DNA from 3 places in the Leuconostoc sp. DB-1 genome. Region 3 is predicted to be linked to each of the others. Evidence: riboswitches for the same ligand, from Rfam matches in the RefSeq annotation. Region 3 holds a riboswitch; each other region holds the start of a gene.
The links. Region 3 has a riboswitch for thiamine pyrophosphate ahead of HFP47_RS03540 (acetylornithine deacetylase). Riboswitches for the same ligand answer to the same signal wherever they lie in the genome.
Positions count from the first base shown of each region.

Region 1: it holds a riboswitch for thiamine pyrophosphate, as region 3 does, so the genes downstream of both, thiE (thiamine phosphate synthase) here and HFP47_RS03540 (acetylornithine deacetylase) in region 3, are expected to answer to the same signal.
Region 2: it holds a riboswitch for thiamine pyrophosphate, as region 3 does, so the genes downstream of both, HFP47_RS05815 (nucleoside 2-deoxyribosyltransferase) here and HFP47_RS03540 (acetylornithine deacetylase) in region 3, are expected to answer to the same signal.

Region 1 covers NZ_JABFNJ010000001.1:874,486-885,799, reverse strand. The annotation lists gene tkt (transketolase) at 1-839, shown strand, start outside; gene aroE (shikimate dehydrogenase) at 836-1,660, shown strand; gene aroF (3-deoxy-7-phosphoheptulonate synthase) at 1,665-2,657, shown strand; gene aroB (3-dehydroquinate synthase) at 2,654-3,718, shown strand; gene aroC (chorismate synthase) at 3,720-4,898, shown strand; gene aroA (3-phosphoshikimate 1-carboxyvinyltransferase) at 4,945-6,249, shown strand; gene HFP47_RS04165 (prephenate dehydrogenase/arogenate dehydrogenase family protein) at 6,246-7,097, shown strand; gene HFP47_RS04160 (shikimate kinase) at 7,105-7,905, shown strand; gene HFP47_RS04155 (hypothetical protein) at 7,909-8,463, shown strand; gene HFP47_RS04150 (type I 3-dehydroquinate dehydratase) at 8,460-9,341, shown strand; TPP riboswitch at 9,491-9,581, shown strand; gene thiE (thiamine phosphate synthase) at 9,714-10,352, shown strand; gene thiS (sulfur carrier protein ThiS) at 10,379-10,576, shown strand; gene thiF (sulfur carrier protein ThiS adenylyltransferase ThiF) at 10,587-11,234, shown strand; gene HFP47_RS04130 (thiazole synthase) at 11,256-11,314, shown strand, end outside.
Region 2 covers NZ_JABFNJ010000001.1:1,191,039-1,202,352, forward strand. The annotation lists gene HFP47_RS05810 (thymidylate synthase) at 1-932, opposite strand, end outside; gene HFP47_RS05815 (nucleoside 2-deoxyribosyltransferase) at 957-1,427, opposite strand; TPP riboswitch at 1,537-1,644, opposite strand; gene HFP47_RS05820 (phosphoketolase family protein) at 2,022-4,388, shown strand; partial or broken gene argF (ornithine carbamoyltransferase) at 4,473-5,488, opposite strand; gene argH (argininosuccinate lyase) at 5,488-6,870, opposite strand; gene HFP47_RS05835 (argininosuccinate synthase) at 6,926-8,152, opposite strand; gene HFP47_RS05840 (adenylosuccinate synthase) at 8,342-9,625, opposite strand; gene HFP47_RS05845 (YebC/PmpR family DNA-binding transcriptional regulator) at 9,972-10,694, opposite strand; gene HFP47_RS05850 (phosphatidylglycerophosphatase A) at 10,779-11,267, opposite strand; gene HFP47_RS05855 (3-phosphoglycerate dehydrogenase family protein) at 11,284-11,314, opposite strand, start outside.
Region 3 covers NZ_JABFNJ010000001.1:752,425-763,738, forward strand. The annotation lists gene HFP47_RS03500 (YitT family protein) at 1-643, shown strand, start outside; gene HFP47_RS03505 (Y-family DNA polymerase) at 747-2,069, shown strand; gene HFP47_RS03510 (hypothetical protein) at 2,062-2,442, shown strand; gene HFP47_RS03515 (hypothetical protein) at 2,429-2,680, shown strand; gene spxB (pyruvate oxidase) at 2,977-4,752, shown strand; gene HFP47_RS03525 (Hsp20/alpha crystallin family protein) at 4,905-5,327, shown strand; gene HFP47_RS03530 (NAD(P)-binding oxidoreductase) at 5,488-6,123, opposite strand; gene HFP47_RS03535 (DUF6622 family protein) at 6,576-7,079, shown strand; TPP riboswitch at 7,231-7,319, shown strand; gene HFP47_RS03540 (acetylornithine deacetylase) at 7,408-8,673, shown strand; gene tenA (thiaminase II) at 8,676-9,341, shown strand; gene HFP47_RS03550 (helix-turn-helix transcriptional regulator) at 10,046-10,279, shown strand; gene HFP47_RS03555 (replication initiator protein A) at 10,269-11,225, shown strand; gene HFP47_RS03560 (hypothetical protein) at 11,253-11,314, shown strand, end outside.

The DNA.
Region 1 (11,314 bases), 120 kb from region 3:
TAGCATCTACTAATGCTGAAGTGGAGGCTTCACCATTGTTCAACGCCGATGATCGATCGGGTAGAAATATTGCGTTTGGTGTGCGTGAGTTTGGCATGGGCGCGGTAATGAATGGGATAGCTTTACACGGTGGTACAAAAGTATTTGGCGCGACATTCTTGGCTTTTTCGGATTATATGAAGGCAGCTATTCGTTTGAGTGCCTTGCAGCATGTGCCGAGTATTTATGTTTTTACGCATGACAGTATTACGGTTGGCGAAGATGGACCAACACATCAACCGGTTGAACAACTGATGGGGCTTCGTCTGATTCCGGGTGTTGATGTATTGCGTCCAGGGACAGCCGAAGAGATAGCCAGCGCTTGGCAGCGGGCGTTGACGTCAACTGATCGACCAACAATCTTAATTTTAAGTCGTGGCGAAATTGGTGCTCAAGGAAGCACAGACCAAGCAAAACAATCACTTGAAAATGGCGCGGCACAAATAAGACATCATGATGAGGCTAAAATTAACTTGATTGCTACTGGATCCGAAGTCCAAATAGCACAGAAGGTGAGTGAATTACTGTCACTACCTTCAAACGTTGTTTCCATGCCAAATCTGTCGCGATTCTTAGCGCTAGATGATGATAAAAAGCAACAAATTATTCCCGAAACGGGCACAAAAAATGTGATAATAGAGGCAGGAACAACATTGGGTTGGCAAGGAATTGCTGGCAATGATGGCGTAATATTTGGTATTGATGAATTTGGTATGAGTGCGGCAGCACAAATAGCTCTTGACGAATTTGGATTTAATGCTGAAGATATCGTCGATAAAATCACACAGGAGTTACAATGACTTTATATGGATTAATCGCGCATCCGGCCGGACATTCACGTTCGCCGCAAATGCAAAACATGATGATAGCTGAATATGGTATTGATGCACACTATCACGCTTTCGACATTTTACCAGAAAAACTTGAAGAGGCCATCGTTGGACTAAAAGCCTTACACGTAGGCGGATTCAATGTTTCAACACCGTTTAAAAATGAAATTATTCAATATTTGGATGAGCTATCGCCAATATCTCAGCGGCTTCATGCGGTGAATACGGTTAAAAGTGTTAAAGGGCGTCTGATTGGCACTAACACAGATGGAGACGGGTTCTGGCAAAGTATTAATTCTCGCCAACCCAAAGAAATGGTTATTGTACTGGGTACTGGCGGAGCAGCTAGATCAGTGATTGCCACTGCGAAACTGTATGGCGTGAGGGAATTAATTGTGTTTAATAGAGTTCATGAAGATTGGCATGAGCGAAAAGCAGAGATTAGCTATCTTAGTGAGGGGAATGGGCATCTAGAAGATTTAGCAGATAATCAGATGCTCACCAAAGCATTAAAGCGTGCTGATATGCTTATCAATGCCACCACCGTTGGGATGAATGATTTGCGGACGCTATTAACGGATTTGCAAATAGCATTACTACCACAGCACGCCTTGGTGGTGGACATGATTTATCGTAATCAACAAACTACATTATTGAAATCTGCTAACCAACGTGGATTAGCAACATTAAATGGTTTGCCGATGTTAGTCAATCAAGGAGCGCTAAGCTTTGAATATTGGTTCGACAGGCCAGCTGACAGAAATCTTATGAAGAAAGCAATTGAGGAATAAAACAATGATTATTATCGCAAAGACAAGTCAAGATGCAGAAAAAATTGCAGCGCAATTAGATACCAAAGACCCTATTAAACCAGTGTTTGTTCACAGTAATAGAGTTGCGTTAGCCGGCGTAAAAAAGTTACCTGAAGATATATTGAAAAATATATCACAAGACGTTGTTGAAATAATCACAAACCATCATTCAGCCATCAAGTCATCACGTGACTTCCACCCAGAGGATACAATTATTACAACTAAACATAGTGTCATTGGTGGTGGTAACTTCGTCTTCATGGCTGGCCCTGATTCAATCGAATCTCCCGAACATGTTAAAGAAATGGGTGAAGATGTTAAGCAGGCGGGCGCAACTATCTTGCGCGGCGGGGCTTTCAAGCCACGTACATCCCCATATTCATTTCAAGGTAATGGCGAAGAAGGTTTAAAAGCCCATCGCGCAGCAGCAGATGCGTTGGGAATGGATATGGTAACCGAAATCTTAGATACACGAGATGTTGATTTAGTTGATTCTTACACAGATATTTTCCAAGTCGGTACGCGTAATATGCAAAACTTTGCTTTGCTCAAGGCCCTGGGAAAGAAGAACAAGCCCGTGGTTTTGAAACGTGGTATGTCAGCAACCATCGATGATTTGCTTAATGCTGCTGAATACATTGCTGCTGGTGGGAATGATCAGATTATTTTGATGGAACGTGGTATTCGTACTTATGATAATAAGTACACGCGTAATACGCTTGATGTATCAGCCATTCCTGTTTTACAATCGCTAACTCACTATCCTGTTGTTGCGGATGCTTCACATGCGGCTGGTGTTTCAAAGTTTGTTGAACCGCTTGCTTTAGCTGCAATTGCTGCTGGTGCACAAGGTTTGATGACCGAAATACATGATGATCCGTCACATGCATTTGTTGATGGTGCCCAAGCATTGACACCAGCACAATTCAAACAATTGACAGAGAAGGCAAACAAGGTGCGCGAGGCCATTAAATGAGCACAATTACAGTTGATTTAGCGACAAAAAAGTATGATGTGAAAATTGATAACACTTTACACACACGTCTTGGCCAAGAAATATCGGCTGTGTGGTCTGCGCGAAAGATTTCACTATTAACAGATAGCAACGTTGGGCCATTGTATTTAAAGGATACAGCAAAGCAATTACGTGAAGTAGGATTTGATATACTCGAGTTAGAAGTTCCCGCTGGAGAGTCATCAAAATCTTTGTCAGTGGCCGGTGAATTGATTGCTAAAATGGCAGCTGCTGGATTTACGCGTGGCGATGGTGTTATTGCATTAGGTGGTGGCGTTATTGGTGATTTAGGTGGAGTAGTCGCCTCTTTGTACATGCGCGGAATTGCTTTTATTCAAATTGCGACGTCATTAACAGCTCAAGTTGATTCGTCGGTTGGTGGTAAGACAGCCGTGAATCTTGGTAATACAAAAAATATTGCTGGCTCTTTTTATCAGCCGGATTTAGATTTAGTTGATGTTACTTATTTGAATACACTGACGGACCGTGATTTAGTTGAAGGATATGCGGAAGTTGTTAAAACATCAGCATTGGCTAATCAAGACTTTTTTGATTTTACTGGTCAAATCAAATCGGTAGCAGATATACGTCATCATGCGCAAGAATTGTCAAAACGTGCGATTGCTTATAAGGCTAGTGTAGTGATGGCTGATGAAAAAGAAGCTGGAGACCGCCAGTTTCTGAATTTTGGGCATACTTTTGGTCACGCGATTGAACTATTAGCTCATGGTGAATTACGTCATGGTGAAGCTGTGGCGATTGGTATGATTGCTATTAGCAGTCGATTTGAACAACATGGTATAATGCCTAGAGGGCTAACTACTGAATTATTAAGTCGATTGGAAGCTGTTGGTTTACCAACACATTCGCATTTTATCGGGACAACTGACTTCTTTAACCACTTGATCAATGATAAAAAAAATCATGATGGTATTTTGAATTTAGTGGCTCTTGAAAAAGTAGGTCAGCCAATTATTGTAAAGAAAAAAATCGCCGACATGCCGGCATTTGTGGAGAATTAATATGAGATATGTTACTGCTGGTGAAAGCCATGGCCCTGAAGAAATTGCTGTTATTGAAGGTATTCCTGCCGGATTACACATCAGTCAAGAAGATGTTAATGAGCAATTAGCTCGACGTCAGCGTGGTTATGGTCGTGGTGAACGTCAAAAAATCGAAACTGATACAGTTACCTTTTTGACAGGTGTTCGTCACCAAACAACACTTGGATCACCAATTACATTGAATGTTCACAACGATGATCATAATAATTGGTCGAAAATTATGGCCCCTAATGAGCCAGCAACAGCAGAAAATACGCTCCGTAAGGTGTTGCGCCCGCGTCCAGGACATGCTGATTTGGTTGGTGGGATGAAGTATCGTCACCGTGAAGATTTACGCAATGTTTTGGAAAGATCTTCGGCTCGTGAAACGACAATGCGTGTTGCAGTTGGTGCTGTTGCCAAAAAATTACTTTCCGAAATAGGTGTTGATGTTCATGGTTTCGTTGTGAATGTTGGACCTGCTAAGTCCGACCTAAATGAGTTAACTAAGTATAAGAACCTGCAAGAGTTGCGTGTTGTGACAGAAGGTTTCGACACACGTGCTCTAAATGCTGAAGCTGATGAAGCTATTAAAGAAGTAATTGATAAAACAAAGCGTGATGCAAATACTGTAGGAGGCCAAGTCCAAGTTATTGCGACAGGTATGCCTGTTGGATTGGGATCATATGTATCTGCCGATACAAAGTTAGACGCTAAAATTGCCAACGCTATTGTTGGCATCAATGCCTTCAAAGGTGTTCAATTTGGTGGTGGTTTTGATAACGCAGAAAAGTATGGCGATCAAGTCATGGATGAAATTTTTTGGGACGAAGAACGTGGCTTTTATCGTGGTTCTGATAATCTCGGTGGTTTTGAAGGTGGTATGACGACAGGAGAAGCAATTGTTGTTCGTGGTGTTGTTAAGCCTATTCCTACTTTGTATCGTCCTATGCAGTCAGTTGACATTGATACACACGAAGACCACCGTGCATCGATAGAACGCTCAGATACAACTGCAGTTACTGCCGCTGCTGTAATTGCTGAGGCAATGGTAGCAATTGAGTTAGCTAAAGCTGTTTTGGATAAATTTGATGCAGATAACATTGAACGGATGAAAGAACAAGTGGCAGTGTATCGTGAAGAAATAAGAAAGTTTTAATATAGCTTCGGCTATAGTACATATTATGAACAAAGGATAAAAAGAGATGATTAAACTCACTAAAGCAGAAAAAAATGGCCTTCATGGAGAAATAACAGTTCCTGGCGACAAGTCAATATCACATCGAGCATTGATGTTTGGTGCGATAGCTGAGGGGAAAACTGTCATTGATAATTTTTTGATGTCAGATGATGTGATGCATACCATGGGTGTTTTTCGTGCGCTTGGTGTGGAAATTGACCACACAGAATCACAAGCTACAGTTATTGGTAAAGGCCTTACAAATTTTAAGGCACCATCTGCTGGATTAGATATGGGCAATTCAGGAACTTCAACTCGTCTCCTCATGGGATTGCTAAGTAAGCAACCGTTTGATCTGAATATTTTTGGTGATTCATCACTGAGCAAGCGACCATTGCGTCGTGTTGCCGACCCGTTGTCAATGATGAATGCGCAATTTGAATTATCTAATGACGAGTTCTTACCAGCTGTAATTAAGGCCAATACTGAACTAAATGGTATTACTTATCATATGCCGGTAGCATCAGCGCAGGTCAAAAGTGCTATTTTGCTAGCGGGCATACAAGCTGAGGGTGAAACAACGATTATCGAAGATCTACCATCAAGAGATCATACAGAGCGCATGCTCCGTCAGTTTGGTGGGCAAATTAAAACAGATAACGGTGTAATTACTGTTAAAAAGCAGTCAAAACTAAGCGGTCAGCATGTTTTAGTACCATCGGATATCTCAAGTGCTGCATTTTTCATGGTGGCTGGTTTAATTACACCAAACTCGGAAATTACCATTAAAAAGGTCGGTGTCAATCCAACGCGTGATGGTGTGATTAAATTGCTTGAACGGATGGGTGCAGAAATTACTCAGAAACCGATTGCATCTGATGGAGAACCGTTGGCTGATATCACGGTCAAAGCACAAACTTTACACGGTATTGCAATTACTGCTGAGGATATTCCTGGTGCAGTTGATGAACTGCCCATTCTTGCTCTAGCTGCTACACAAGCTGTGGGAGACACGATTATAAGTGGTGCAGAGGAATTACGTGTAAAAGAAACTGACAGAATTTCGACAGTCATTAGTGAGCTAACTAAATTGGGCGCTGATATTGATGAGAATCCAGATGGTATGGTTATTCATGGTGGAACGCTCTTGCACACGTCAAATGGCTCAACACTACTTGACTCACATGGGGATCATCGCATTGGTATGATGAACGTGATTGCTTCTCTCATTACTGAAGGGGATGTAGTATTAACCGGTGAAGAAGCTATGAGTGTGTCGTATCCTGGATTTGTAGAAGATGTGTCCTCAATTAAGAGAGAATGGTTATGAAAAATATCGTTGTTGTGGGTCTTGGCGAAATGGGGGCATCGTTAGCCAAAATTTTAAACAAAGAGCCAAAAAACCAAGTAATAGGTGTTGATATTAATGAAAAGTCGCTCAACTATGCAAAAGATCATGGTATTGTTTTTGAGGCAGCTTCTAATTTAGTAAATGTTGCATCTCATGCTGATGTTATTATCTTGGCCACACCAGTAACTTATATCGAAGAAATGATTCGTTCATTATCTCAACTATCTCTAAAAAAAGAGGTAATCGTTACGGATACAGGATCGACAAAACGAGATATTATGGATGTGGCTGAAGCAGTTTTGACACCAAAAAATATTCATTTCGTTGGTGGGCATGCTATGGCCGGTACTCATCGGAGCGGTGTTGAGTGGGCAAATGAAAAATTGTATCAAGATGTGCCTTATTTCTTAATTTCAAGTTCAATTTCTAATGCTCGTAGGTTGCAGGAAATTCTTGAACCGATTGCCGCTAAATTTATGCCAATTTCAGTCAAGAAACACGATGAGCTGATGGCTGTAATTAGTGATATACCGCATATTATGTCTTTTGCATTAATGAATACTGCCACTAACCAGCTGGGCGATTCAACGACATTTGGACAGTATGTTGCTGGTGGCTTCAAAGATATGACACGCATAGCGGAAAGTGATCCAAAGTTATGGACTGATGTATTGTTAAGCAACAAAGAAGCAATATTAACTAGTCAGTCCTTGATAATCGAGCAATTACAATTATTTTCTCAAGCAATTGAAGATAATGATGCATCAACTTTGATGACTTTAATTTCGTCAGCACAGGAGTCAAGAAAAAATTTATTGTTAAAGTGAGAAAATTATGATTAAAGAACCAGATACATTAATGCTTATTGGGTTTATGGGTGCTGGGAAAACGACTGTGGGTAAGGAAATTGCTCGGCAACATCATTCAAAGTTCGTAGATATTGATTCTGAAATTGAACGTGCTGCCGGTAAATCAATCGCAGAAATTTTTGAAGAACGTGGCGAAGCCGGCTTCCGTGAGTTAGAAACCAAAGTTTTAAATAATGTACAAACATTTGATGGTGTTGTTGCCACGGGCGGGGGTGTAGTGGAACGACCAGAAAACTTAGAAATTCTTCGCCATTCTCCAGCGACAATTATTTATTTACATGGCAATTTAGAAAGTACTATTGGCCGCTTAATTCTTGAAGGACAGCGCCCGTTACTTCAAGAAAAATCGACGGCGGAATTCTTTGCATTATGGCAGGAACGTGACCCAAAGTACGAAGAAGTTGCCAATTTCACCGTAGAAACAGTTGGTAAAACACCGGCGCGTATTGCAGCTGAGATTATTGCCTTATTTAGCGCTAATGAGGATGAACTAGCACTACTACAATTGCGTTCACAGATAGATGCATTTGATCGTCAAATTTTTAAAATTATTTCGGAACGTTTTCAGATTGTTGAAGCAGTGGCTCGTTATAAAGAAAAATTTGGTATACCAACGATTCAACAGGATCGTATGTTAAAGTTACGTAAGGAATTGAAATCAGATTTTAGTACTTCTGTAGATATCACAGATGACATGATTGATGGTATTATGACCATTTTGATGCAGGCTGCCATTGACAAAGAGAATAGGCAATTAAATAGGTGATTTATGAAACTTCACACATTAGGACCAAGTGGCACAGATTCTGAACAGGCAGCACAATATTATTTAACGGACGAAACCCTAATTTTGCACAATAGTTTTGAAGAAGTTTTATTACATCTAAGTGACTATAAAGGGGATAAAATAATTTTACCAGTTGCATTTAAGTCTAATCAGGAACCAGATTTAAATTGGGCCGACTTTAATTATTTAAATTGGTCACAGCTTGCAATTGAAAAAACATTTTCGCTACCCTTAATGACGATGAGTGTGATTGAAAATACCCAATTTGAGCGAAATGTAGCAATAGTCCATGCGGCCACAGAAGGCTTAATGAAAAGATATTTAACCTCTGTGAATTTAGATAATGCTTGGGGGCCGTCAGTGATGTTTGCACCAAGTAAAATTGTTGCATTACAGAGCTTTATAAAAGAACAAAATCGGTTTACAATTGTTTCTGAAGAACAATTCAAAAAATTACCTGAAAGTAGTGACGAAAAATACCAAATTAGGCAACAATTAAAGCCTCAGATGGTTTGGATCGTCTATAGAGTCCTATGACATTAAGAGAACTATTAAACATACCTAGCAGTACGAATAAACCGATTATAGCAGTCCCCCTAACTTTAGGACCTACGGACAAAATTAGTCCGTTCGCTCAAAAACTACAACAACAAAATCCAGACATTGTTGAATGGCGGGCAGATTACATCGCAGATGACTTTAGTCAGGCGGTTATGTGGCAACAAGTTAAGGTTGGGGCACAAAGTGAATTGGCGCAAAAAGACGTTTCTGCCATGACAGAAGCGAAAATGTTGTCAGAAATTGATAATGCCAAGCAAGAATTCATGGCTAATTGGCCACAAATAAATGTTCAAATTATTAAAGAGTTAACTGGTACGGTGTTTAATAGTATTGGTGGTTTTCCGGTGTTGTTAACATATCGTACGGTTACACAAGGTGGCCGTGGTGAAATGAGCCCAACCGAGTATGCCACTTTTATGATTACTGCTTTACATTCGGGGTTTCCGTTTGCAGCTGTTGATGTTGAATATACATTAGATGAGCCGATACGACAAAGTATTATGGACGCAGCCAATAAAGCCAATGTTCCAGTATTACTGTCATACCACGATTTTGAATCTACCCCTAAAAATTTGCCAGCTTTAATCAGTGATATGGCTGATACTTCAGCAGATATTATCAAATTGGCTGTCATGCCTGAATCCGAAAAAGACGTTGATTACCTATTGCAAACAACTAAGAACGTCAATATTTCGCAACCATTAATCACGATGAGCATGGGAGAGATAGGTAAACGTAGCCGTATCGAGGGATATCAATATGGGTCAGAAATGACCTTTGCAGTACTTGATGGGACACAAGGAAGTGCTCCTGGGCAGCTGACAATTAATGAATTATTGCAAGCTTGGCAATAATGTGCTATATTAGTTAAGACCAACTGGGTAGTATCTATCTACCTACCCGCTATCTCTCCGGAGGTAGCGCTTTTTGTTTACTTTGATTTACTAGGCAATTGTTTCTTGTGTTTACAAAAAATAAATGTTATAGTATTCATGAAATTATATATGTATGTCTGGGGTGCCCGCGAGGGCTGAGAAATACCCATTGAACCTGATCGGATTAAAATCTGCGTAGGAAGATGTGATTAATAGATTTTTTATTAAGCTGTTTTTTTGCGTACCTATTTGCGCAAAAAAAACAGCTTTTTTATTTGAAAAATTTAAAAAGGTTCAGTGTATTGAAAAATTTCAAAAATATATTATCAGGAGGTTTACGAAAAGGAGCCCATGGATGTAAATATAACTAAGGTGCTAAAGCTATATTTAGTCACAAATCGATACGATTATTCTGATGAAGAGTTTTTAGGTCGAATTGAAAAAGCATGTCAGAACGGTGTCACAATCGTTCAGCTAAGAGAAAAGGAGGTTACCACGCATAAGTATTTTGAACTGGCAACGAAAGTGAAAGAAATTACTGACAGATTCAGAATTCCATTGATTATTGATGACAGAATAGATATCTGTCAAGCAGTTGATGCTGCTGGTGTCCATATTGGCGATAATGACTTACCGATATCAGTCGCAAGACGTTTAATTGGTCCAGAAAAAATTTTGGGTGTGTCTGCTAAAAGTGTCATGAGAGCCACACAGGCTGAACTAGAGGGGGCAGATTATTTAGGAGTTGGCGCTATTTATCCAACTAAGACCAAGGTAATCACAAAACCTACGTCAATCGAAACTTTAAAGGAGATTACACGAACTGTCTCCATACCAGTCATTGCAATTGGTGGTATCAAGGAACATACAATTCACAACTTTAAAAATACTGAAATCAATGGTGTGGCGATGGTTAGCGAAATTATGTGTGCCGAAAATATAGCGGACAAAGTATCCGACACGATTAAAGAACTTGACCAAGTACTTTAAAAACTAGAGAAAGGTGGTCCTAGGTAATGCTTAAGATAAATGGCTCTGTAGAGAATCAGTACGTTGGAAAAACAATTGCACAACTGCTCAATGACAAAAATGCTGCTTTAGAAAACATTGTAGTTGAACACAACGGTAAGATTTTACAACGTGAACGTTTTGTAGATACTTTTATTCATAATGACGATCAAATTGAAATTATTTCATTTGTAGGTGGAGGTTAAAGGAAGTCTTATGCACAAAATTAATATTGATGGTTACAGCGTTCAAGAAGTATATGAAGATATGAAACAACGCAATGTGCCAGGAACGTCAGAAAAACTTGCACAGGCCCATGTGACTATTGCAGGTGCCGGTGGACTTGGCTCTAATATTGCCATCGCATTAGCGCGTGCAGGAGTAGGGCATTTGACTTTGATTGATTTTGATGCTGTTGAGTTGAGTAACCTGAATCGACAGCAATTTAAATTGAGTCAAATTAATGTACCAAAGGTAATTGCGCTAAAACAAAACATATTAGAGTTCAATCCATTTATTACAATTTCAACAATTCAAGAAAGAGTCACGTCGCAAAATGTTGAAGCTCTATTTGGTGATAGTGATATCATATGTGAGGCATTTGATGACCCGCATAGTAAAGCAGTCCTATTAGGTAGTTCTCGTGAAATTTTTCCAAATAAACCGCTTGTTATGGGCAACGGGTTAGCTGGAATTCATAGTCCAAATAATATTAAAACGAGACAACAGAGCGAAAATGTATACATCTGTGGGGATAACATTAGTGCTGGAGTAGAAGGATTGATGGCACCAAGAGTGCTTGTGTGCGCTGGTCATCAAGCAAATGTCATTTTACAGCTAATACTCGGTAAAGTGGCTTTATAAATTTAGGAGAAACTAATAGTAATGAAAGAAAATACTGATACCTTGACCATTGGTGGTCATACATTCACTTCAAGATTCAT
Region 2 (11,314 bases), 440 kb from region 3:
TATACTGGCAAAAGATGGTCAAATAACACCTGGTCCACTTCCTCGTGATAATAAATCATTTGGTAAATACTAAATAAGGCCAATATTTGTTGCCAATACGACGATAACTCAGTCTGTTGAATGTCCACCCAATTCATTGTTAATTCTTTTTTTCTCAATTTTTCTTCATAATGCATTAGCTCATGTACCATCGCCCAATTATTTCCTTGTGGCATTTTAGGAGAGATAAATGTTTGATCATTTGATTCATTGAGCACATGCGTCACCCACTGATTATCAGGTTCATAAATATGCATTGTGCCCACGCTATGGTAATATTTTCCAACTTTAAGATTCAACTCTCGTGCCATAAATTCTTGGATAAAGGTGAATGAAAAAATATCACTTACTATGCCTCGAAACGCATCATTTGCTCGCATGTAAGCCACCATATTAAGTTGGTTATTTCTAATTAAGAACTGCAATCCCAATGTGCAAGATACATCTAAATTTTGATTAATTGTTAATTCGTGTGCATCAAATATTTGGATTACCGCTCGTTTCGAATCAGCATCATTTAGCAGTTCTTGTTTAACGTTCTGCCATTGATTTAGGTTTTGTTCCCCAAAATGAAACAGCTTTTTGCCGTATGCCGTACCGGTTAGTATTTGCCCGTCCATTGAATAATCAGGCATTCGTTTATTGTAATAGCTGATGTAAGACAAGCTATTGTTTCCTGTTAGATACCACAATGCCTCCGCAAAATTAAAGATAATATTTGTTTTTCTCGTTTGGCTATATACAATTCTCTGTACGGGATTTTCAATTTTAAAATTAACACCTAATTTTTCCCGACTACTAAATCCTCTGGGCTCATTGAAAAATTCTGCATGATGATATATTTCATTTAGTTCGGCTATATAGGCATCATCAAAGGTTTCATATGTTGTCATTTAACTCAACTCCCTCATTCAACGCTACTTTGACAATACTTTATTGTGTTGTAGATAATTGTCTATCACATTACTTATTTGTGAAAGGCAACTATTCATATCTTCGTAATAGATATACTCTACGTCCCCAATTACACCAAGACCACGTATCAAATATGCATAGTCAACATCATTCTTTAAAAGCAAAATAATCTTTTTATGAAATGCTGACGCCCAGCCAATTTCAATATGGGTACCTGGTGATGCTGGGCTACCCGGAAAAGCCATTAAAATATCACAATTTTTTATGGAATTAAAATCAGCATCTGTACATTGAGTGGGGGTCATCATTTCTAATCCCCAATTCTCTCGTTTGTGCGCATTATCCACAAACATTCCTTTATCTTCTAACACTTGCATTACTTGCTGCAGTGCCTGTGTAGTTTCCGTATTGACTCGATTGTTTTGATTCAAAAGTTGTTTGAAAGGTGCCGCCAAAAAAATACGTTGATTCACAAAATTGCCTCCTAAATTTTCAACACATAGAAAAAGAGCGTTTGCAATAATAACAGTTATATTGCAAACGCTCTTAGATATAGTATGGCTGTTTATATGATTGCAAAAAAATCATATATTCATACTTTCCTACGCTGCTTGCTACAGATCAGGTTCAAAGGGTTCAAAGATTATCTCTTCTCTCTCAGCTTTTTTAAAAGCACCCCTAGTATGTTAATTAATCGACTAATAACAAAATCGAGTGTAACACACTTGTTCAGAAGTATGCAAACAAATTATTTTACCAAATAGTAATTTTAAGACGTTAATTCCCGTTATGACGCGATTATAACCATAAAAGTCAATACCAATACATTAATTGGGTCGTACCAATTAATGTATTGGTATTGACTTTTTAAAAAACAACCTTTACGATGAATATGTAAAAACACGGCTTGATAATGAATTGGTGTTCGCCAGGTTCAGATTAATTATCAATTTATTTCTGAACTTTTCACTATACTTTGCAAAGTTAATTTTATATCTTGCAATATTTTTACGCAATCGTAGCATGCACTTTGTGTATGCGTTGTCACAAATTGGAGGAAGTATCAAATGAATATCGATTCAACAGATTACCTGAACAATTTAGATGCCTACTGGCGAGCTACCAATTATTTGTCAGTTGGACAACTCTATTTGTTAGATAACCCATTGCTTAAGGAAAAGTTAACGGCAAAACAAGTTAAAATTCACCCAATCGGGCACTGGGGCACGATTCCTAGTCAAAACTTTATTTATGCCCATTTAAATCGTGCTATTAATAAATTTAATTTGAATATGTTTTACATTGAGGGGCCTGGCCATGGCGGACAAGTAATGATTTCAAATGCTTATCTTGATGGTAGTTATACCGAAGCATTTCCAGAAATCACACAGGATGAAGCGGGTATGCAGAAAATGTTTAAGCGTTTCTCTTTCCCCGGTGGCGTTGCTTCACATGCTGATCCTAAAGTACCTGGATCGATTCATGAAGGTGGTGCTTTAGGCTATTCTATCTTGCACGGTGCTGGTGCTGTATTGGATAATCCAGACCTCATTGCTGCGGTTGTTGTTGGCGATGGTGAAGCAGAAACAGCACCCCTAGCCACTTCATGGCATGTTAATAAATTTTTGAATCCTAAAAATGATGGTACTGTATTACCAATTTTGAATTTAAATGGCTTCAAGATTGCGAATCCCACAGTTCTCTCTCGAGAATCTGATGAAACACTAACCGAGTATTTCCACAGTCTGGGATGGCACCCTTACTTTGTAAGTTCTTTTGACAAACCGATTATGCAAGTTCATGAAGAAATGGCAAAAACCATGGACACAGTATTTACTGAGATTAAAGACATTAGAGAAAAAGCCGTTCAGCAGACAAATGAAGAGATTACACGACCACTTTGGCCAATGATTGTTTTACGTTCACCTAAAGGCTGGACAGGGCCAAAAACTTGGGATGACAAACCAATTGAAAATTCATTTCGTGCACACCAAATTCCAATTCCTGCTGACCAAAATCATCCTGAATATATACCACAACTGGTTGATTGGTTACAATCTTACAAACCGGATGAATTATTTGATGAAAACGGTCAGTTAACACAATCTATCCAAGAAGTATTACCGAAAAAAGAGCTACGTATGGCCAATAATTCGGTCACCAATGCTGGTATTATCAAACCTTTAATTTTACCTGACATTGACAATTATTTGGTAGAAAATAATCAGCCAGGCAATAACTTAGCTCAAGATGCTATTTTGTTAGGTGACTATTTGCGTGATATCATCAAACTTAATCCTACTAACTTCCGTGGCTTTGGCCCAGATGAAACAGCTTCTAATCGTTTCCAAGACATTTTTGAAACAACTAATCGCCAATGGCTATTACCAATCAAAGAACCTAATGATCAATTCATGGCACCTGAAGGCCGTATTATTGATTCTATGTTATCAGAGCATTATGATGAGGGGATGCTTGAAGCTTATACGCTAACCGGTCGTCATGGATTCTTTGCCAGTTATGAGGTCTTTATTCGTGAAGTTGATGACATGATTGTGCAACATTTTAAGTGGTTGAATCATTCTCATGACGTTTCATGGCGTAAGGACGTGCCGGCATTAAATATTATTGCTGATTCAACTGTTTTCCAACAAGACCATAATGGTTACTCACACCAAGATCCTGGTGTAACAACAATGTTGTATGAAAAGCAACCAGACTTCATTCGCGAGTTCTTCCCAGCGGATGCTAATAGCTTGGTCGCAACATTTGAACATGCTGCGCAAGCAACGCAACAGATTAATTATATTGTGGCCAGCAAACATCCCCGCTTACAGTGGTTCTCACCTACTGAGGCCAAACAGCTTGTTACGCAGGGATTACGTGTCATTGATTGGGCAAGTACTGACAAAGGTGAAAAACCTGATATTATTATTACTTCAGCTGGTTCTGAACCAACGACAGAAAGTTTAGCAGCAATACAAATTTTGCACGAACACATACCATCATTAAAAATACGTTACATCAATGTATTGGATCTATTTAAACTACGGGCCGATGCCAGCTATGGCTTAAGTGATGATGAATTTGATGCTTACTTCACTACTGACACACCAGTATTATTTGCATTCCATGGCTATGAACCAATGATTGAATCTATTTTCTTCAAACGACACAATCACCACTTAGCAGTTCATGGTTACCGAGAAGTTGGTGACATTACAACACCATTTGATATGCGTGTTCTTAACAAAATTGATCGATTTAATTTAGTTAAAGCTGCTATTAATCTCTTGCCAGAAAATATTCGCACCAAGCAAGCAGCCCTCGTGCAAGAAATGACCGATAAGCTCGACCTACACGTTGCGTATACTAGGTCAAAGGGAACGGACTTGCCCGAAGTAGAAGATTGGCGCTGGCGACCACTTAAGTGACCTCTTTCTGTTATTTCATTAGAAATTCAAAGCAACAAGAAAAAGGATCCTAATTATTTAGGCTCCTTTTTCTTGTTGCTATTTTTAATTCAGCTCCGGAATAAACATATTTCCTAAAGTTGCTGCCATGACAGCTTTAATTGTATGTAGCCGGTTTTCTGCTTGCTCAAATTGATGCGCATATGAAGCATGAAAGACCTCATCAGTGATTTCCATCTCTTTAATACCAAACTTGTCATAAATATCTTGCGCCATTTTAGTATTCAAATCATGAAATGCTGGTAAATCATGTAACACAATTACCTGTTCGTTGTTTGTTTTTTGACTAATGTTGCGTTAATTTGATAAGGTGATAATAACTTTATTCTTTCTTCAAACGTATCTTCTTCACCCATCGAAGCCCACACATCCGTGTACAAGACGTCAACATCATTTACGCCACCATCAATGTCATCTGTAACAAGCAACTTTGCACCTGATTCAGCAGCTTTTTGGTTGGCTATATTTAGAATTTCTTCACTTGGTTGCAAACTTTTTGGTGATACAATATGCACATTAACACCTAATATTGCCCCTGTTACCAACAGAGAATTAGCAACGTTATTTCGACCATCACCCATATAGGCTAAGGTAATACCCGCTATGTGGCCTAGTTGTTCCTTAATGGTAAGAAAATCAGCTAACATTTGTGTTGGATGCCAATCATCTGTCAGCCCATTCCAGACTGGCACGCCACTGTAAGTGGCCAATCCTTCCACTGTAGCTTGCGAAAATCCGCGATATTCGATTGCATCGTACATGCTCCCAAAAACCTTTGCTGTGTCTTCCAGGGACTCTTTCTTGCCAAATTGAATATCATTTTTACCTAGAAACTCCGGATGAGCGCCTAAGTCATTTGCAGCAACGGTAAAAGAAGAACGCGTACGCGTTGAAGTTTTTTCAAACAACAAGGCAATATTTTTGCCCTCAAGGTATTTATGCGGTATATTATTTTGCTTTAAATACTTGAAGTGCGCAGCCAAATCGATGAATGTTTCTAGCTCTTTTTTTGTAAAATCAATTTCTTTAAGAAAAGATTTTCCTTGAAAATGTGAATGCATTACCTTGCCTCCAAAACTTTTTTATTTCTTACAATTTCTTTTTTAACATTTTCAACAGCCGTACCGCCTAACGAAGTGCGTCGGTTAACTGCTGTTTCAGATTGTAGTTTTTCGTAAATGTCTTCTTCTATTTGTGGGGCTACGGCTTGCAAATCAGACAGAGACATTTTTTGTAATGGCATTTTTGATTGAATACCTGTCAAGACTAATTGACCCACAATTGCATGGGCTTCACGGAATGGTACACCTTTAGTGGCCAAGTAATCCGCTAGTTCAGTCGCATTCGAAAAATCATCTTGTGTTGTGGCCAGCATACGCTCTTTATGAACCGTCAAGCCACTTAGCATACCCGTAAACACCTTAACAGAGGCTAGAACCGTATCCATAATATCAAAGACCTGCTCTTTATCCTCTTGCATATCTTTGTTGTAGGCTAGTGGCAATGACTTCATCGTTGTCAACAGACCCATTAATGCGCCATAGCTTCTTCCTGTTTTTCCACGAACTAATTCAGCAAAATCAGCATTCTTTTTTTGTGGCATAATTGACGAGCCAGTTGAAAAATCATCTGATAGTTCAATGTAATTAAATTCGTAAGTTGACCACAAAATTAACTCTTCTGCCATTCTGGAAAGGTGCATCATTAATATAGCGGCGTTTGACAAGAATTCTAAAGCAAAATCACGATCTGACACGGCATCTAATGAGTTGTGATAAATACTGTCAAAACCCAGTTCTGAAGCAACAAATTCACGGTCAATCGGGAAAGTTGTCCCGGCTAATGCCGCTGCTCCTAACGGCAAAATGTCTGTATGCTTTTGGTTAAATTCGAAACGTTCATAGTCACGTTGAAACATTTCAAAGTAAGCAAGAAGATAGTGACCATAAGTTATTGGCTGCGCATGTTGCAAATGCGTATACCCAGACATGATGGTTCCTGCATGAGTTGTCGCCAAAGTTAACAACTCCTCTTGCAATTCAGTTAGAGATTCTAGAACGTGGGGCAAACGATGCTTGACCCACAAATGAAAATCAGTGGCCACTTGGTCATTACGGGAACGAGCAGTATGCAATTTTCCTGCCACCGGACCTATTTTCTCGGTCAATAATGATTCGATATTCATATGAATATCTTCGTTTTTAACGTCAAACTCAATTTTTCCAGCAATGAGTTCTTCATTGATGATTTTCAAACCAGCCACGATTTTTTCTGATTCTTCCGGACTGATAATGCCTTGTTTGCCAAGCATTTTCGCATGTGCTATCGAACCTTCAATATCTTCAGCTGCCATTTTTTGATCAAAGTGAATTGAAGCACCAAATTCATCTACCCATTCTGCAGCTTTAGCAGTAAAACGACCACCCCATAATTTATCACTCATATTATTCATTACTCCCTTTATTGCTATCTATGTACACGAGCTAGGCTCGTATTTTTTATTTCACTGTGTTCTTTTTCGCTTGTGAATGGACATGGTTGACTTGTTCATAAACCGTATTACTTAGTGTCCACAATTTGATAAAGCCTACCGCAGATGCTTGGTCAAATGATGATGATGATGTATATGTTGCCAAATCTTCATCGTATAGTGAGTTGTGTTCAGATTGACGGGCAACCGCAGTGGCATTACCCTTAAACAACTTCATCTTAACCACACCATTGACATTTTGTTGTGTGCTATCAATAAAGGCCATTAAACTATCAAACAATGGTGATACCCACTTCGCTTCATAAACCAAATTAGCTAGCTGTTGTTCCACAATTGGCTTGAAATGAGCAACATCACGTTCTAGTGTCAAATCTTCCAAATCCTTATGTGCTGTCATCAGTACAGCTGCAGCTGGTGCTTCATAAATCTCACGTGACTTAATGCCAACCAAACGATTTTCAATATGATCGATACGGCCAATACCATGCTTTCCAGCAATCTCATTAACCGCCACAATGAGCTTTTCTAATGACAATACTTCACCATTAAGCGCAACTGGCACACCAGCTTCGAAAGTAACATCGATAAATTCTGGTGTATCTGGTGCATCTTCAATGGCAGTTGTTAATGCAAATGCATCTTCTGGCGCTTGGTTCCATGGGTTTTCTAAGATACCAGCTTCATTGGCACGTCCCCATAAGTTCTCATCAATTGAGTATGGTGAATCTAAATCAATAGGTACCGGAACATCATGTTCTTGTGCATATTGAATCTCTTCTTCACGTGACCACTGGAAATCACGAATGGGTGCTTCAATCTTCATGTCAGGGTCCAATGCATGAATTGCGGCCTCGAAACGTACTTGATCGTTACCATGACCCGTTGAGCCATGCGCAATCGCAACGGCATCATTTTCATGTGCGATATCAACTAACTTTTTGATGATTAATGGACGAGACAAGGCTGATACCATTGGATATTCGCCTTCATACATCATGTTAGCTTTAATAACTGGTGCAACATATTTATCTGCAAATTCAGCTTTTGCATCGATAACGATTGATTGTTTGGCACCAACTTTTAAGGCTTTTGCTTGAATTTCATTTAAATTCTTGCCATGTTGCCCAACGTCCAAAACAACTGCGATAACATCGTACCCTTTATCCTTTAACCAAGGAATGGCTACTGAAGTATCTAAACCGCCGGAGTATGCTAATACTAATGTGTCTGTCATAATTTTGCCCTCATCATTTTTTCTTTAGCTATTCGATGATTATATATTAACCCCGTTTGATTAAATATGCAATAATATTTCGTTTATATACAGTATAAAAGTGAATATATGCTATTTTATTGTATATTTAATAAAAAAAAGCAGATAAGACGAATTTATTCATCTTATTTGCTTTATTAATTGTACTGTTTATTCCCAAACTGGGCGCAATAAATGTGTCTGTTCTGGCTTAGGGCCAACAGCGAAACTTAATAGATCAACTTCCAATAATTCAGAAATTCTTTTCAAATAGTTTTGTGCATTAATTGGTAATTCGTCAAACTTCGTGACATCAGTAATATCTTCATCCCAACCAGGCAATGTCTCAAAATTAACATCTAGTCCTTGGAACCAAGTATCTGATGCTGGGAAATGATGAATTTCTTCACCTTTATAAGTATATGATGTTGCAATTTTAACTTCTTTTAACCCAGATAAAACATCTAATGAGTTAATAGCTAGTTTCGTTAAGCCAGATACTTGCACTGCATGACGCAATGCAACAGCATCTAACCAACCAATTCGGCGTGGGCGCTTTGTCACAACACCATATTCATGACCAATTTCACGAATATGGTCCGCTGTATCATTAAACAATTCTGTGGGGAATGGTCCTGAGCCAACGCGTGATGTATAAGCTTTAATAACGCCCACAACATCTTGAATTTGCTTTGGCCCTACACCCGCGCCATTCATAACGCCACCAGCAGTTGGATTTGAACTAGTAACGAATGGGTATGTGCCGTGGTCTACATCTAACATGACCCCTTGGGCTCCTTCGAAAACCACACGTTTGTTTTCTTTCATTTGTTGACCAAGTAAGTAAGATGTATCAGTGACATACGGTGCCAATTGACGACCATATTCAACATATTTATCATATATTTCATTATAGTCAAGCGCTTCTTCACCATATAACTTGGTTAATTGCGCATTCTTGAATGGTAAGTACTCTTTTAATAACTTACCAAAAATTTCAGGGTCAATTAAATCAGCAACACGAATACCAACACGTGAAATTTTATCTGTATAAGCTGGGCCGATACCCTTTTTTGTTGTACCAATACGATTATTTGATGCTGTTTCAGATGCTTTGTCTAATGCGATATGATAAGGCATAATCACATGCGCACGATTTGAAATAATCAAATTTTCAACTGTAACACCCTGAGATTCAACTTCTTTTATTTCTGCTAACAATGCTTCTGGATTAATAACCACACCGTTACCCAAAATAGCAAGTTGTCCCTTTGTGACAATTCCTGATGGCAATGCTGATAACTCAAATTTTGTATCACCATGCCAAATTGTGTGTCCTGCGTTATTACCACCTTGATAACGCACTACTGCGTCCGCATGTTCCGCGAAAAAGTCAACGATCTTTCCTTTTCCTTCATCACCCCATTGCGAACCAACAACAATTACACCAGACATATATTTTTTCTCCTATAACACTAATAGCTGCTTTCAGACGGGATAGGCTTGTCGGAGAAAACTAACTATTAAAAAAAAATAGTTAATCTGTTTGCACCTATCCGTGAGTGTCCCTCTATCAATGTTGCTTTTTTAGTAAAAAACGAACATTAAATACGTTAATCGCTTTTTACTTATCCATTTTACCATAATTATAAATTATATTTTGAGAATATTACTAATTATTTCTAACATTTATAGTGTATGTCTTAGTTTAGTGCTCTTTCAGCTAAATATGAAAGACAATTATTGTCCTTTTTGAAAGTAATTGTAAAAAAAAATACATCCATTGATGTATTTTACCTACCTAATCAGCGGTTGTATAAACTGCCAAAACGTCTTCATTATCTTCTAATTCATCGACTAACTTATCCAACTTCTCGCGATCTTCTTCTGAAATGTCCATTGGATTTTGAGCGATCATTGTCACTTCTGCGTCTTCAAAAACATATCCAGCTTCTGTCAAAGCCGATTCAACAGCTTGGAAATCAGCTGGCTCTGTATAGATTTCAAAAACATCATCAGAAGTTTGCACGTCCTCCGCACCTGCTTCCAACGCAGCCTCTAGCACTGTGTCTTCGTCTAGATCGGGAAATGCACTACGATCAATAGCAAGATAACCCCTACGATCAAACTGAAATGCCACTGATCCTGAAGTTCCCAATGCACCGCCAGCGTGCTTGAATGAGTTACGAACACTTGATACCGTGCGGTTAATATTATCTGTAGACGCTTCGACGAGAACAGCTACTCCAGCAGTACCATACCCTTCGTAAGTGACTTCTTCAAACTTAGCGCCATTTGCGCCAGAAGCCTTATCTAACGCACGTTGTATGTTTTCCTTAGGCATGTTAGCGGCCTTAGCTTTTTCAACAACTAATCGCAATGATGCGTTCATATCTGGATCTGCACCGCCGGCCTTTGCAGCAACATATAAGTCGTGCGCTATCTTTTGAAAAATTTTACCACGCTTAGCATCTTGGGCGTTTTTACGACCTTGAATGTTATGCCATTTACTATGTCCTGACATTGTGTCATCTCCTTGAAATTAATGAATAACGCTTCTATTTTAACAAAAAACAACTACAATTTCCAGTAAGCACAGTTTAAATCATTAATATTGATTACCGCCCAAAAGCTCCAAATATGACATTGCTGAACTGGCAATCAATGCTGCCAAAATATCGTCTAAGTAAACATTAATGCTATCGGTCTTGTCGTTAATTTCTCCAATTAACCCTGGCTTTAGGTCATCTAACAAACCATAATGCACTGTTGCAGCAGCAGAAAATTGTTGCGTAATTGCAATTGCCAAAATTTCATCAACATTATGACCATTGGCATCGCGTTGCAAGCGTGCTTTTAAGGGTTGGTCATCGGGCATAACTTCTGCTTGCTCATCAAGGTATATCGCAGTCAAAATAATATCAGCTACTTCATCTTTGTAAAGAACATGTGCAATAGATTTGGCCAATACTTCTTCATTAATGGTATCTTTGTATTTGTTACTCAAAAATGTACGTGTGCCTTCGGCGATATCATTGGTAGTCACACCTCGACGTGCGAGCGTTGTGATTGCTGATTCTTGTAATTCTTTAGTCATTTTGGTTTTTCCTTCTTTATATTCTTGGGTTAACATAACGACGAGTT
Region 3 (11,314 bases):
TAAAAAATTAAGATCGTATTCTTTTCGTCTTTGTTTGTCTATTGTTGGTACCATTATCATTGCCTTTGGGATTGTTTTATTCCGTTTGGCGAACATGGGCATTGATCCAGCAACAGCAGCAGATGTTGGTATATCAGATACCTTCCATTGGAATTTAGGGAACTATCAGCTTGGATTTAATGCGCTATTGTTCCTTGGCATTTTGTTTTTCGATCAAACACAGTTTGGCGTCGGAACATTAATTAATATGTCGTTACCAGGATACATTATCGCTTATTTTACACCGAAGTTTGAACCTATAGTTGGGCGTTGGTTTGGAAGCTTTTCTTATCTTGAAAACATATTTTTATTTGTCATTGGTATGTTTTTATTTTCATTAGGAATTGGCATATATACAAGTGTAAATCTTGGTGTTTCCCCGTACGATGCGGTTGCGCCATTGTTCAACAAAAAGAAATGGGCCAGTTATCGTCTGACAAGGTCTGTTCAAGATTTGTTCTTTTTTGTAGTTGCCATTATATTTGGTGGACCACTGGGTATTGGAACTTTTTTGATTGCCACGTTAACTGGCTATATTGTACAATACTGGCGTCAGCTATTTAAAAAAATAAAACACCACATACAAAAAACGCACAGCTTTTAGTTGTGCGTTTCGTCATTCAAAAATTAAATACAATTTATCCTCTTGCCAAACAGAACGTTTGTTCGTATAATGAATTATACAGCTTTTGTTTTGGAGACAGCATATGGTAAACAAGCAGAAAATTGAATACAACTACACGCAAGAGGAACGACGTGTGATATTTATGATTGATTCTAAAAGCTTTTATGCCAGTGTTGAGTGTGTGGAACGTAACTACAATCCATTGAAAGCCTTACTTGTTGTGATGTCAGAACAAGAAAATACCAACGGCGGTTTAGTCTTGGCATCTTCACCAATGGCCAAGAAAATACTGGGTATCACTAACGTTACCCGACAACGTGATATTCCTGTTTGTCCGGACTTAGTGATTGCTCATCCGAGAATGAACCTTTATATTCAAGAAAATCTACGTATTAATAACATCTATCGACAATACACTGATGATGCGCACTTATTGCCATATTCTATTGATGAATCTATCCTTGATATGACACATTCTTGGCAGTTATTTGGCAAAACACCAGCAGAAGTTGCTTTCAAAATACAACAACAAGTTCGGGACGAAACAGGCATCTATTTAACTGTTGGTATTGGTGATTCACCAGTCTTAGCTAAATTGGCGCTTGATATTGAAGCTAAACACGCAAAAAATTTAACTGGCATTTGGCATTATGAAGATGTACCAAATAAATTGTGGCCAATCACACAACTAACTGATGTTTGGAGTATTGGTTCACGAACTGCGCGTAAGCTAAATTTGATGGGTATTCACTCAATGTATGACTTATCTCACCAAGATCCATATCTATTTCGTTCGAAACTGGGATTAATGGGTGAACAATTGTTAGCTTTGTCTTGGGGTATTGACCGATCTGATCTGACTGAAACAATCAGGCCCAAAAATAAATCATATAGTAATTCTCAAGTTTTACCACGTGATTACGGCCAACAAGCTGAGATTGAAATCGTGATTCGAGAAATGGCGGATCAAGTTGCCACAAGAATTCGTGCCCACCAAAAGCAAACTTGCTTAGTTAGCTTGTTTATTGGTTATTCTTTTTCTGAAAGTGAGAAACAAGAATCACATGGCTTTAGAAAACAATGTCGTATTAGTCCCACTAACGATACCAATGCATTAATGGCTGTTATGATCAACCTCTTCAGAAAGCACTGGCGAGGCGAGATTATTAGACACATCGGGATTGATTACGGTGGACTAGTTGATGATACTGGAGTACAGCTTAATCTTTTTGAACAACCTGAACACATCCTTAAAACAAACAAAATTGATCAAGTTGTCGACGAAATTCGTCAACGGTTTGGTACTACAGCTTTGATGCGGGCTATGTCTAAAGAAGTCGGTGGAACAGCCATTAACCGAGCTAGTTTAGTTGGCGGACACAACGGAGGCAACAGTTATGACTGACAATGATGATTTCACTACGATAATCAATCGCTACTTCCAAAACGATTACCGAGAACGAGGAAAAATTAAATGGAACGGCTACTTTCTGTCCGACCACACTTCTTCTTTAACCAAAGAGGGCATTCAACGAAATGCAATAACTAAGAAATTACCCGCAATATCACTAAATGATGCGCAAGATATTTTACGACACGCTTCTGCTAATTATCATGCCGTAACCGTTCAACAAAATATTAAAGATAACGAAGGAAATCTGATCCCTAATGTGACTGGTTTAATAAATGGTTTTTCCGAATTAGGTGTCTATATTGACCACCAATTCATAGCCTTTGAAGACATTAGAACAGTGGTAAGAAAAAATGAATCCAATTGAAAATATTATCGCAGAGATTAATTCTTTATTCACTAAACAACCTAATACTATTTATGAAGTACGATTGGTTAATCAACGATATGCTAAAAAAGTTAATGTGTTCTTTGAATATTATCGGATTGGACATGCGACTCATTCACAGCAGATTGCTCGTTTAAATGATGAATATCGATCTCAAATACCAGAGTTAGCGACAATGATTCATCAGGCTACTGGCCTGACGGTTAACACCAACTAATTTATTCGTGAATTAATTATCATCTAAAGTTGTTTTTAGATTCAATATGCTCTATACTATTCGTCTTATAAACACTTCAGCCTCGGTAGATAGGGTGATTACAATAATTAATTGAATAATGTTTGCTCCTTCAAATCCGAGTATTACTGTTAGCTACTTCACTAATTTGATATTCTATCCTAGTTGATATACAATTTAGTTATCATAATGAAAGCGCTTACAACGTTTTTGTTTTTAGGAGGCCAGGTTAGAATGTCAGATAAAAAATATCAGCTGGGTTAGCAGCTTTGAAAGTCATGGAAGGATGGGGTGTTCATACTATATATGGCATTCCTTCCGGAACATTAAGCGGGTTGATGGATGCTATGGGACATCCTGAAAATAATATTAAGTTTTTGCAAGTTAAACATGAAGAAGTTGCTGCAATGGCTGCCGTGATGCAATGGAAATTCGGTGGAAAATTAGGCGTCGCTGTTGGATCAGGTGGTCCAGGGGCTACTCATTTGATTAATGGCTTATATGATGCAGCTATGGATAATACGCCTGTATTAGCAATTTTGGGGTCAAAGCCAGTTCGTGAATTAAACATGGATTCCTTCCAAGAATTAAATCAAAATCCAATGTATGAAAGTATCGCTGTTTACAATCGTCGCGTAGCTACTGCCGAACAATTGCCTCATTTGGTTGATGATGCAATCCGTACGGCGATTGCCAAGCGTGGTGTGGCTGTTCTTGAAGTACCTGCAGATTTTGGATTTTCACAAATTGATGCCAATTCGATTTATTCAACACCACTGTATTCATCAGGCCCAAAGTATAAAGAATACAAATCAGCACCTGTCGATAATGCTGATATTGATGCTGCTGTTGAACTATTAAACCAAGCAAAACAACCAGTTATTTATGCTGGTGTGGGTACCATGGGTCATGGCTCAGCTGTACAAGCATTATCTCGCAAAATAAAGGCGCCCATTATCACGACCGGTAAAAACTTTGAAACTTTTGACTGGGACTTTGAGGCCTTTGCAGGTTCAAATTTCCGAGTAGGGTGGAAGCCAGCCAACGAAGCTGTTCTCGAAGCTGACACTGTATTATTTGTTGGAACAAACTTCCCATTTTCAGAAGTTGAAGGGACATTCCGTAACGTTGACAAGTTTATCCAAATTGATAACAATCCTGCAATGCTAGGTAAACGCCACCAAAATGATGTTGCCATCCTCGGTGATGCTGGTGAAGCAATTGATGAAATACTTGCCAAGGTTTCCTCGGTTTCAGAATCACCTTGGTGGCAGGCTAACATTAAAAATATACAGAACTGGCGCGATTATATGACCAAACTTGAAAAAAAGACCGAGGGCGACCTACAAGCTTACCAAGTTTATAATGCAATTAATGAGCATGCAGCAGATAACGCTATTTTCTCAATTGATGTTGGTAACGTAACACAGCTATCAGTTCGTCATTTGCACATGACACCTAAAAATATGTGGCGCACGTCACCATTGTTTGCGTCAATGGGTATTGGTCTACCGGGAGGTATTGGTGCCAAGAACACTTATCCAGATCGTCAAGTTTGGAATTTGATAGGTGATGGTGCCTTTTCAATGACATATCCAGATGTTGTGACAAATGTTCGCTACAACTTACCAGTCATCAATGTTGTCTTTACCAATACGGAATATGGCTTCATCAAAAATAAGTACGAAGATACTAACACCTACAACTTCGGCGTTGACTTTACAGATGTTGATTATGCCAAAATAGCCGAAGCCCAAGGGGCGATTGGATTGACAGTAAGTCGCATTGAAGATATTGATCGCGTCGTTCAGGAAGCGCTTAGCTATTATGGTAAAGGCCGTGTCGTGGTGATTGATGCAAAAATCACTAAGGATCGTCCAATCCCTGTTGAAACATTGAAGTTAGATAAAAGTTTGTATAGTGCAGAAACTGTTAATGCTTATAAAGAAAAATACGAAGCGCAGGAACTCGTCCCATTCCGTGAGTATTTGGAATCAGAGGGACTAATTTCAAAATATATTAAAGACAGTAATGACAATAAGTACAGTTTCTAACAAGATACTTTTTGATGTTTAAATGCATTTTGTTTATACCTTGCCACCACCAATCCAATCTATAATGCTAACTAGTATGTATCATTTGACAAAATTTATAGACGATACTATAACATAGTTGTAGACATAAAAAATTTGATGGAGGTGTAAATATGTCAAACAATTTAATGCAACGTTTTAGTTCTGATGATATTTTTGATTTTATGAATCAGGCTATGCATCCTTGGTCCGATCAACGTTTACTACCAAAGTCGATCAAGACTGATGTGATTGAGAAAGACGATCGTTTCACCGTTACTGCAGAATTAGCTGGGGTAAACAAAGACGACATCAACATTGATTACAAGAATGACCAACTTTTGATTAGTGCTAAACGTGATGAATTCAAGGATCACACTGATCATGACGGTAATATTTTGCAGAGTGAACGGACCTACGGATCTGTGTCCCGTGCTTACTATTTGCCAGGGGTGGACTCAAGCAAGATTACAGCAAAATTCGCAAATGGCGAATTGCGCGTTGAATTGCCTAAGAAAGCAACTGAACAATCAAGTACTAATATTAAGATTGACTGATCTATAATTCGGTGTTTCTATTAATTCGTCCTTTGTATTAGCCGTTGAGGCATTAATTGATACAAGTAAAAAAGCTCGTCCGGATGGATGAGCTTTTTTGTATTGGGCATATTACATTTTTATGTTGGGCATCCACTTATATCAAAGACTTCATGACTTATTAGATGCTTTCTAAAGCTTCAAATATAGGTGTATCACCATCACTCATTTTTATAACTTGATTTATTGTTGAATTGTGATTCAAAATGTCCGCTAATGTTGCGCCAACATTTTGAATTGAATTCTTCGTTAGCGCCTTATCATTCAAGCTAATTTTATTGGTTCCTGGTATGTCTACGAGTGCAGTTGCTTGTAAAATCGTATAATTAAGTTTCGTTTGTTTCACAAGATAATTATCCGCAAAAAATTTAGCGATATTATAATTCATCAAATCAGCCATTGCTGGATTATGCCATTTATTAGGTTCAAGTGAATATGCTGAGCTCAGCATGATATATCTAGAAACACCATTCGATTCAGCTATATTCATTGACTTGACTGCACCAAAAGCATCTGTTTGTAACAAGTCTTTATTGCGCGATCCGGCTACAAAATAAATTGCGTCAATGTCTTCAACTTTTTGAGATAAGGTTTCAATATCATCATGTAAATCAAAATTGATCGCAGTGATATTTTTGTGTTTCATTGTCCTTTCGGGGTTTCGTGATCCAGCTATAATTTCGTGATGTTGATTAATCAGGTGCTTGATTAACTCTTGACCAACACGACCATTAGCACCAATAACAAATATTTTCATTTTTTATTTCCTCAAATTAGGCTCATTTTTGAACATACCTTACTATATGTGAGTTTAACATAATTTATATTTTTGTGTTGCTAAGCACTTTCATTTAGAAAATGAATAACTGGCTTAAGAATTAAATACGATGTTCACTTTTGAAAGAACGATAAAAAAATTTTGTGAATGATTTTTGAGGACGAGACAATTGTATAATCCTTTGACTTTCCCCTCCAGATAGATGATGATTTTTTCCCTTACATATAAATGGTCACCACTTACATTTACACACTGACCTGTCGTCAAGTATTTTACCTCTTGTCGTAATTCTTATCTCAACAGTTATATTTTTCAGTATGATATTGAGTGTTGAAAGATATTTCTAATGTAGAAATTTTGTTGATCCGGTTTGTTGTGTAAATTGTCATTTCATACTAACCAAAATTTATGTAAAGAAGGGAAGTATCATCATGGCTGATATACTAAAATTTATTTTCGAAATCATTAACAACACACCGTTCTGGGTATGGGTTGTTTTAATTATACTAATTAAACGAGGTACCTCATTAATAAATGACAGTCCTGCTTCTATTGGAAGATCAATCATAATGCCTTTTATTTTCGTTATTTGGGGTCTAAATACAGTAGTAAACAAATTTGCTTCTCCAAATACTTTGCTGAGTTTTTACCTGGTGGCATTGATTTTAGGATTTTTGTTCAGTTACTTACTTTATATGCGACGATCTTTTTATGTTGAAGATGGTCAATTAATTCAAGAGGGTAGTGCCTTACCTTTAGTTATTATGCTAACCAATTTTCTAGTAAAATATATTTTAAACGTTATTCTCGCTATCCATCCAGTACTTTACACTCAGATGAATTTCAACATTTTTTATGGTATTGTTTCTGGGTTCACAGTTGGATTATTCTTTGGCGGCATTTATAAAACGCTTACGGCAAAAAACAATTTTTGAAGTCATAGTGAAAGGAGCTATTCCAGTTCCCAAGATCATGCTCAATTACACCATCGTAACCGTAAAACATAGACAAAGGTTCATGTAAGTAATTACGCGTGTCTTTTGACAGAGGTTGCAAAATAAGATATACTCGGTTAATAATTGAATAGTAAATAACTAGGGGCGCCAATTGGCTGAGAAGAACCCTTTGAACCTGAGATGGATAATGCCAGCGGAGGAAAGTGAATTGTGTGATACAACAGTAACTTGTTAGCAATACATATTTAAAGCAATTTTTGAGCACTTTTGTCCGCTGGCAAAAGTGCTTTTTTTGTGGAGGTAAAGCATGGATTTAACAAAAGTTACTCAACAAATTGCGTCGCAGCAAGATGATTTATTAGAATTGGTAAAGCAGTTGGTTGCTTTTGAGACCCCAGCGCCACCAGCACGTAACACACGTGAGGCTCAAAATTTTGTTGCTGATTACTTACGGCCTTTAGGATTTGATATTGATCAATGGGCATTATATGACAACGATGACATTGTGGTTGGAACCAAAAACGGTGATTCGACATATCAGAGCTTGATTATTAATGGACATATTGACGTTGCCTCGTTAAACCCTGATGAGCAATGGTCTTTTTCACCTTTTGAGGCTGTTATTCAGGATGATCGATTAATTGGTCGTGGTGTATCAGATATGAAGGGTGGACTAGCAGCGGCATTGTTCGCCTTAAAAACTTTACATGACCAAAACATTTCTTTACCAGGGAAAGTATTATTTGAATCCGTTATTGGTGAGGAAGTTGGTGAAGCTGGCACAAAATCAACCATTGATCATGGTTATACAGCAGACTTTGCACTCGTAACAGACTCAAGTGACTTAGAGGTTCAAGGGCAAGGCGGTGTTATCACGGGATGGATAACAATTAAAAGTGATCAAACGTATCACGATGGCTTACGTCGTAAAATGATTCATGCTGGTGGTGGTTTGCGAGCAGCAAGCGCTATTGAGAAGATGGCCAAGATAATTATTGGTTTACAAGAGCTAGAACGTGACTGGGCAATAAATAAGGTGTACCCAGGGTTTCCTGCTGGTACAAATACGATTAATCCAGCAGTGATTGAGGGTGGACGACATGCAGCCTTCGTAGCAGATGAAGCGCGTTTATGGATAACAGTCCATTTTTATCCCAATGAAACCTATCAATCTGTCACTAAAGAAATTGAATCCTTTGTAACTCGTTTAGCGCAAGCCGATCCATGGTTACAAAATCACTTACCTATTTTTGAATGGGGCGGAAGTTCTATGATTGAAGATCGAGGTGAAATTTTCCCAGCACTAGAAATAGATGAAAACCACGCTGCAGTTCAATCACTATTAAAGTCACACCAGATTACATTTGGAACTAGGACTAACATCTCTTTTTCGACCAGTGTCACTGATGGTGGCTGGTTTGGTGATGCGCACATTCCGGCTGCCATTTATGGTCCGGGTGATTTAAATAATGCGCATGCTGTTGATGAAAGCATTTCAATTGAGCGTTTGGTGCGGTACAGTCAATCTTTAGCACATTTTATTGCGGAGTGGACACATACTAAAAAGGAGTAATAATGGTATTTAGTCAAGAAATTCTTACAGAACTTAGCGATGTTTGGCAAGCTAATTTAAAACATCCATTTGTTCAAGAAATTGGTGAGGGTACTTTACCCGTGGAGAAATTCAAATATTATATGATACAAGATTATGTTTATCTTATTGATTATGCCAAAATATTTGCCCTAGGTGCGCTTAAAAGTACAGACCTAGAGAGCATGACGCAATTTTCAACGATTCTTCATTCAACCTTAACGGATGAAATGGCGCTTCATCGGCAATATGCTGCCCAATTTAACATTAGTAAGGAAACTTTGGCATCAGCACAGCCAGCCCCAACAACTTTGGCATATACAAATTATTTATTGTCAGTTTCTCAAACTGGCGGACAAGCAGAACTCTTGGCAGCATTGTTGCCTTGTATGTGGGGCTATGAAGCAATTGGCAAAAGCTTATCTCACTCGCCAGGTTCCAAACACGTACTTTATAGTCAATGGATCGAGATGTATAGCTCACCTGAATTTAGCGCATTGACTAAATGGCTAATTCAAAAGTTTGATAGTATAACAGCAAAACAAACCGTTGACCAACGAACACACTTAATGAATATTTTTAAAAACGCTCTGCGATATGAAGTGCTTTTTTGGGAAATGGCTTATCAAGAAGAAAAATGGCTTGTGTAGTAAACAAACACAGATAAATAGCACAGCTTTGTGGGCTGTGCTTTTTATAATTTGATCCTTTATTTATTAAAAGCCACTTACAGGGTCTAAATATCAACAATCATTATGTTCTGCTGAATCTAATGATTTGCTACATGGAACAAAACCGAGTGTCAATAAAATAAAGTAGTAACTGTGAATCATGTTAGTAGCATGAGCCACATTGTCCATTTAATAATCAAGTGAATTGGTGCCCGAGTAGTAATAACCATGTTGTTGTTATTACTACTTTGATCATGCTAGAATGATGGCATTCAAGCATGGTACCAAATATTAGGAATGAAATCTTACTAGCAGTACTCAGAACACCAATTTAAATAGTGTATAATTTTAAATAGCTGCTTTTATTTTTCTTGACATCTCAATATAAACTCGTTCGTCTTTTAGTGTACCGTGCAAAATCTAACGTAACAGAGGCTTGTAAAACGTTGGCGCACAAAGGGTTTCACGATTGTTAAAGAAATCTAAAGTCAATAATTTTTCATAAAGTAACGCTTTAGTAATATTCGTTATTTTAAAAGCTGATAAGCCCTGTGTGGGCTTATTTTTTTGCTTAAAAAAAGCCTAAAAATTAAGAAGTTGTTAAAAACCGTCTTCATGACGGTTAATTATTAGTAATAAAATCAATGAAAATTGACAACTAAAACAAGGGAGAAAGAAACAAAATGAGACATTCTTTTGGGTCAATTGTAAAAGCCTATCGGGAAAGAAAAAGACTAACACAATTGGAATTAGCTGTGAAATCAAAAGGAGAATTATCAACGGCTACGATTTCAAAAGCTGAAACTGATCCAAGTTATAATCCGAAACTGACGACGTTCATAAAGTTTTACAAAATCATGGATATTTCGTTTGAAGAGATTGTTGCGACATTAGAGGGGACTGCTGATGATAAATGACCAAGATACACCCAGGAAAATGGAACGGGTTAGTAGAAATCAAGTCGAAACTAACGAACGATTCTACAAAATTCCAAAAGCACTGTTCGAAAATGAATTCTATGCCGACATGAAACTTGAAACAAAAATGGCTTATGCAATTCTGCATGATCGTTTCTTGTTGTCAATTAAGAATAATTGGATTGATAAAAATGGTGATGTTTACTTGATTTACAAAAACAGTGACCTACAAACAATCCTTAGTGTTGGCGAGAAAAAAGTCATTAGTTTAAAAAAAGAACTAGCAGATTTTGGGCTCCTTGAAGAAGAACGACAAGGGTTAAATAAACCAAACAGACTTTACGTTGGCAACATAAATGTTGATTTTGAAGTTATCCACAGGGTTAGTCCCTTGGGGGACAAGGAACTGTCAAAACGACAGGTCCGGACCTGTCAAAATGACAGGTCAAGAACTTCCAAAACGACAGCTCAAGAACAGTCAAAACGACAGTCAAGTGAGACTAATTTGAGTGAAACTGAAACCAATTCTTTTGATGAGGATGAAGTAACTGATAATAACAATTCACAAAAATCTCAACAATCATTTATCGCAATCGGCAAAATTATTCAAACCAATCCTGAATTAAGAAGTGTAGTCCAAAGTCTGATTCCTGATTTACTTTTGAATGAACCCCAACAAGCAGAAATTGTCGTTCGTGCTCTTGATCGTGGATATCACTTTTTGACGACCGAACTTGAAAAAGGTAATTCTGTTTTGACTTTGCAAAAGCAATTACAAGGTGTGGCTGCCATCAAGCAGTTCCTTTTGAGCGTTGGTTACAAACAAGTAGATTACATGCACGACCATCTGATTGATATCAGCCAATATGGCAAATATTTCACTAGTGGCTTTGAAAATCGTTTGAAGATTGCAATCACAACAAGTCAATTAGCATCAGGATTTTAACTTTAAATTGGAGAGAGGAGAGACAAAATGGCAAACCAATACAACGTATTTATTGCAGTAGACTTTTTCAACGCAGACATACTTTTTGT